DNA from 2 places in the Paenibacillus sp. EKM301P genome. Region 2 is predicted to be linked to the other one. Evidence: riboswitches for the same ligand, from Rfam matches in the RefSeq annotation. Region 2 holds a riboswitch; the other holds the start of a gene.

Region 1 (3,229 bases), on a different contig from region 2:
GATCCACAGTAAAGCCTACATTACGTAATCCATTAGCAAAGTCGGAGAAGGCGCCTTCAATGACCCAATCTGCTGCACCAGCCGTCTGTGCGTGCGTATTATCGAACAGCACCTTTTTGCCTTTTCCATCCGGCAGTGTAGTACCGGGTTGACCCGGGTTGCCAGGTTCAGGTTCGCCAGGTTCACCTGGTTCCCCCGGCTCGCTTCCACTCACCAGTTCCACAGCGCTTGGACTTTTTACTCCACCAAAATTATTGTAGGCACCAAGCGTACCTGTCACGCGAATTTTGCTGCCGACCAGTTCAGGATGACCTGTTAACCCAAATTGCCCTCTGTACGCAGATGTCAGCTGCACATCCAATAGATTAGACGTGCTACGTTCATTGGCCTGGTCGGCAATCAGTACGTTAAAATCATTCGCAAACGGAGCAGAAAAATTAGCTGTTTTCGATCCGGTAGCATGTCCGACGATGTAGCCTTCCACCGTCACTGTACCTCCACTGCCTTGGCGCTGAAGTGCTTCGTCTACTGTCAATGCTCCCTCTGCCTTGACCTGACCGAATGGAACGAGGATCCCAATCAACAGCGATACGATCGCTGCTAGATGCAGCACCCCTTTCAAGCGTGAACCTGTGAACCGCAAGCCTTTTACCATACGTCAATATCCCTCCTATAATTCCATAAATGTACTTGTCCTCTATCAGATTAGCTGTCAATCTTCTAATTCCTTCCTGATTTCATCCATAATTATGTAAATTTTAATCTTTTTTATCGGAAACTCGCCTGTTTATGTAAAAATTGAAACCTGCGATTGACACCGAGCACGGCATACATTACGCTAAGAAAGATATGTAGAACGGTATACGCGAATGAAGATGACGGGAGAGTCTGTCCAGGGGCTTACACGCTGGCGGCACCGAAGGAGCAAGACGTCAGCACCCGGCTGGCGGATAATCTCTCAGGTCCATGTATCGTCATCTGACGCAACTCTGGAGAGAGCGCAAGCCACCCAAGGGGTAAGGCGGTAAGGACACCGCACGAAACTCTCAGGTAACGAGGACAGAGATAAGGGAAACTTCCTTATCCTGTCCTTTTTTGCGCTCACATTGTACGTCAGCATTAGGAACCGTCATAGCTGCGCACAAACGCGGAAATACCATATACTATGGTACTAGAACATACAGGGGGCCACACCATGCGTTTCAAAGATGTATTTTCCATTATCGGTCCGGCCATGACCGGACCTTCCAGTTCACACACTGCAGGCGCGGTGCGGCTTGCACGCGTTGCCCGTCACTGGCTCGGGATGCAGCCGGACCGTGCCCGCATGACACTGTACGGCTCCTTCGCCGACACCTACAAAGGACACGGTACAGACCTAGCACTCATCGCAGGCCTGCTCAATTACGATACAGACGACCACCGAATTCCAGATGCCGAGCAATGGGCGGAGCAGGCTGGAATGGCCGTGGAGTTTGCCGTCAGCGGACTACCCGCGCCCCATCCAAATACCGTCCGTTTTGAACTGTGGAAGGGTGAGGATCAGCGCACACTGCTGGGCTCCTCCATCGGCGGCGGCAGCATCCATGTCCAGCAGCTCAACGAATTCCGAGTCAACCTGACCGGGGAGCTGGCTACGTTGGTGCTTCTTCACTCGGATAAGCCCGGCACATTAGGTGCGGTGACTTCAGCACTCGGCGCTGCCGACATTAACATTGCCTATATGCATGTGGATCGCAAAGGCCGAGATGGAGAAGCACTTACCGCCATCGAAACGGACAGTCCTCCTACGGCTGAACTGATCGCAAAACTACGATCCTTACCACATATGTACGAAATTAAAATGATTAATTTGAAAAAAGGAGCTGAATCTGATGCGATTTAGCCATCTGCATGAAATCAGCGCCATATGCGCGGAGGAATCCACCACGATTGGCCGCCTGATGATTCAAGAGCAGGTACAAGAGACGAATACAACGGAAGAAGAAATCTTCCGCCAAATGTCTGATTATTATGAAGTCATGAAGGAGGCCGTTCATCGTGGTCAGACGCAAGACACCGTATCCCGCAGTGGATTAACGGGCGGTGATGGCAAGCGTCTGGCCGAGTATCTGCGGGCAGGAGAAACCTGCTCCGGCGACGCCTCTGCACTCGCCATGGCTTATGCGCTCTCCGTGTCGGAGGTTAATGCGTCCATGGGGCGTATTGTGGCTACGCCCACTGCTGGCTCTTGTGGAGTCATCCCCGGTGTGTTCATTAGTGCGCAGGAGCGGTTCGGCTGGGATGATGAGCATATGGTGCACGGCTTGTTCGCAGCCGGAGCCATTGGCTACGTCATCGCCAACAATTCCTTCATTTCCGGCGCGGAGGGAGGCTGTCAGGCTGAGATTGGCTCAGCCATCGGGATGGCCGCTGGAGCTATGGTCGAGCTACGCGGCGGCACACCTGAGCAGGCCGTTCACGCCGTAGGCCTAGCGCTCAAGAACACGCTCGGTCTGATTTGCGACCCCGTCGCCGGACTCGTCGAGATTCCGTGCATCGTGCGCAACGGGCTGGGAGCCGTGACCGCACTTGCCGCAGCGGATATGGCTTTGGCGGGTGTGCGCAGCGCCATTCCGTCTGACGAAGTCATTGACGTAATGCTTGAAGTCGGCAGCGCGATGCCGTCGAATCACCGCGAGACCGCCAAAGGCGGCTTGGCCCAGACACCCACTGGCAAGCGTTTGACCGAATCACTGACACGCAACACATCAACCAAGAAGAATAAATCGTAGCTTCTAAGCTTTAAAAAATAAAAGAGCAAGCATATCGTCTCTAGACGTATGCTTGCTCTTTTTCTTTTCATTTTAACAGATTACTGAACGGTTACCTGTACCTTCGTCATTTTACCTGCATATTTCACTGTAATTACAGCTTTGCCCTTGCCCTGTGCCTTAATGTTGCCGTCTTTGACGGTCGCAACAATAATTCTGGACGAGGACCAGACAGCAGGTTTGGAAACATCCTTCTCCGACTCATCCTTATACGTGGCTGTAGCCGTAACTTTGGCCAGCTGCCCTGCCTTCAAAGTCAAGGCGACTTCGTCCGTTTGCAGGTATTTAAGCGTATCAACATCAACAGGTACGCTAATCACCTTACCGCCAAACTTCGCCTGAATGTTAGCCTTACCGTAGCTGACCGCGGTAACCTGACCCTTTTTGACGGTGGCTACCTTATAGTTGGACGTTTT
Region 2 (3,229 bases):
CATGTAATAACTCTTAGGTTTGTAAACGTTATGGATTAAGAGATATTCAGAATAAATAAAATGTCGGTAATCACCAGTCTTATAACCTAAAAAAAGGAGTACCCTCAAGCCTGTGATGGCTGAGAATACTCCCTTTTAGTATTTATGAATTTACCGTTTGTCCCTTTTCTTCTACTTGGATAGCCGCCCCTACATTGGCACCAGCAAGAATACCCTTGTTCTTATTAGGATACAAAGAATTCATATAAGTCCGGGTTTCTGCAACAACAATTCCCGACAAGCCGAGCAGTGCAATCAGGTTCGGAAAAGCCATCATGGCGTTAAAAATATCTGCCAGCAGCCAAATCGCATCCAGTTTAATGAACGCGCCCCCGCCAACCAGTACAATGAACAAATAACGATAAGGCTTGATCCACTTAACCCCAAGCAAGTATTCAACACAGCGTTCCCCGTAATAGTTCCAGCCGAGCATGGTGGTGAATGCGAACATAATCAGGATGATGGTGAGCAGCTCTGCTCCCAGCGGAAATGCACTGGAAAATGCTTGCTGAGTCATCAAGCCTGCATCGGTAGGCCCGCTCCACACCCCGCTCACCAGTAACGTCAACCCGGTCATCACACAAATAACCATCGTATCAATAAACACACCCGTCATGGAAATCAGCCCTTGTTCCGCAGGCCATTTGGTTTTGGCAGCTGCGGCTGCAATCGGTGCGCTCCCCAATCCAGCTTCGTTGGCAAAAATACCTCTGGCTACCCCACTGCGCATGGCCAGCATAATCGTAGCTCCTGCAAATCCGCCGGTTGCCGATGTAGTTGAAAATGCCGAATGAAGCACAAGCGCAATTGCGGCAGGAAGTTGGTCAGCAAATCGAATCAGTACAATGATACAAATCAATACATACAGGCCTGTTTTAAAAGGAACGACCTTCGTCGATACCTTGGCAATGCTTTTGAGTCCTCCAATGGTCACAAGACCTGTAAGGACAGCAATTGTCAGCGCCGTTACAATCGGCGGAACGCCAAAACTGTTTTCAGTCGAAGATACAATCGCCTTGACCTGAGGGAATGTTCCAATTCCGAACAACGCTACCAGCATCCCTGAAAAAGCAAACAGCATCGCCAACGGTTTAAAACGGCGTCCCAGGCCTTTTTCAATATAATACATCGGGCCGCCGGAAAATTGTCCATTCCGATCCTTCACCCGGTATTTTACCGCAAGTACACCTTCCGCATATTTCGTCGCCATCCCAAAGAAGGCTGCAACGACCATCCAGAACAAGGCACCCGGCCCGCCCAGCTTAATGGCTGTCGCTACACCGACAATACTTCCTGTACCGACGGTAGCCGCCAATGCCGTACTCAAAGCCGCAAAACTACTTACATCCCCGCTACCTTCATTCGGGGCCTTACCGATGAGCTTGATCGCCAGGGGCAGGCGGAATACCTGCAACATTTTTAGACGTATGGTCAGCCATAACCCCGTTCCCATAACAAGGATGATGAGAGGCGCCCCCCATATCCAACTGCTAATCGTTTCTAACACATGTACCAAATTCATTTCAACCCGCTCCTCCAGCATAGTAGAAAACAAAAAAGAGTCAAATCTGTTGATTCGACTCCTGGAGAGGTTAAAGGCACGAAAAAATACAACCATCTTGTGCAGGATTTCACCTCTAAAAGCTTATAAAAAGCCTAGGGCTATCCCTGTCACAGGTTATTCGCGTCTCTGTCCTTTTGCCTGAGAGTTTAAGCAGATGTGATCTGCGGTGCACCTTCGGCGCCCAATTAAGGGTCTCTCCAGAGTTCTGTCCGTTTACGGTCCCTGCTCGTTGCTGTAAATCAGCCTAAGCACCTGAGAGTTTTGCCCCTTCGGTTGGAACTTTCATTCCATCTCCCGCAAACATCAACCAGACATATGAAATTTTTATTCATTATACAGAAAAATTTCAGCTTATTACAAGTGAAAAATTTGTGAAGCCCTCTGAAAGAACCAATAGAGTGTCTATACAAAAAGCGGGTACAGCAGATTGCATCCTGAGGATTTTCTCTGCTGTACCCGCCAAAACGATATGGAATTACAATTCTTCACCGTTGGTTGCTATCACATTTTTATACCAGTTAAATGAGTCCTTTTTGGAGCGTTGAAGCGTTCCGTTACCGTCATCATCCAGATCAACGTAAATAAATCCGTAGCGCTTGGACATTTCGGACGTAGACATGCTCACAAGGTCGATAGGTCCCCAGCTGGTGTAACCAATCAGATCAACACCGTCAGCAATCGCTTCCTTCATTTGGGCAATATGCTGACGCAAGTAATCAATGCGATATGTGTCATGCACAGAGCCGTCTTCTTCTACCTTATCATACGCACCCAGGCCATTTTCCACGATGAACAGTGGCTTTTGATAGCGATCATAAAACGTATTCAGTGTAACACGCAGGCCGATCGGATCGATCTGCCATCCCCAGTCGGAAGACTGCAGATACGGATTTTTCACACCGCCTATCAGGTTCCCTGCTGCCTTTTCGCCTTCTGGCCCTGCCGATACGGTCAAGGTCATATAGTAACTAAATGAGATAAAATCGACCGTGTTATTTTTCAAAATTTCGGCATCGCCGGGTTCTGTCTGGATCACAATATTATTTTCTTCAAAATAGCGGTTCATATAGTTGGGATATTCCCCACGAGCATGCACATCCGTAAAGAACAGGTTCATTTGATTTTCATGCTGTGCTTTCAGGATATCTTCTGGGTTACACGTATGTGGGTAGCTTTCAATGCGGGCCAGCATACAGCCGATCTGAGCGCCCGGAATGATCTCATGTCCCCGTTTGGTCGCCAATGCACTTGCTACAAATTGATGGTGCAATGCTTGATATATCGCTTGTTGCTTGTTTTCTACACGGTCAATAACCACACCGCCGCCTGTAAACGGGCTCATAGTCATGACATTAATTTCGTTAAAGGTCAGCCAGTATTTTACTTTATCCTTATAGCGTGTAAATACCGTTTCGGCATATTTTACGTAATGATCCACGACTTCGCGTCCCAACCAGCCATTATATTTCTGTGTCAAACCTAGCGGTGTTTCATAATGCGATAATGTTACCAAAGGCTCAATACCATACTTGCGCAGCTCATCGAATACATTGTCGTAGAATTGCAATCCTGCTTCATTCGGCTCGGCATCATATCCATTCGGGAAAATCCGCGACCAGTGGATGG

What was found. Region 2 has a riboswitch for glycine ahead of HFD99_RS14265 (alanine/glycine:cation symporter family protein). Riboswitches for the same ligand answer to the same signal wherever they lie in the genome.
Region 1: linked by a shared signal. The riboswitch ahead of sdaAB (L-serine ammonia-lyase, iron-sulfur-dependent subunit beta) and the one ahead of HFD99_RS14265 (alanine/glycine:cation symporter family protein) in region 2 are both predicted to bind glycine.

The regions. Positions count from the first base shown of each region.
Region 1 covers NZ_JAALFM010000014.1:74,425-77,653, forward strand. Annotated here, with positions in the region: gene HFD99_RS22125 (DUF6359 domain-containing protein) at 1-655, opposite strand, end outside; glycine riboswitch at 870-984, shown strand; gene sdaAB (L-serine ammonia-lyase, iron-sulfur-dependent subunit beta) at 1,196-1,885, shown strand; gene sdaAA (L-serine ammonia-lyase, iron-sulfur-dependent, subunit alpha) at 1,875-2,774, shown strand; gene HFD99_RS22140 (Ig-like domain-containing protein) at 2,855-3,229, opposite strand, start outside.
Region 2 covers NZ_JAALFM010000005.1:76,146-79,374, forward strand. Annotated here, with positions in the region: gene HFD99_RS25695 (sensor histidine kinase) at 1-17, shown strand, start outside; gene HFD99_RS14265 (alanine/glycine:cation symporter family protein) at 143-1,561, opposite strand; glycine riboswitch at 1,720-1,814, opposite strand; glycine riboswitch at 1,826-1,910, opposite strand; gene HFD99_RS14270 (glycoside hydrolase family 1 protein) at 2,079-3,229, opposite strand, start outside.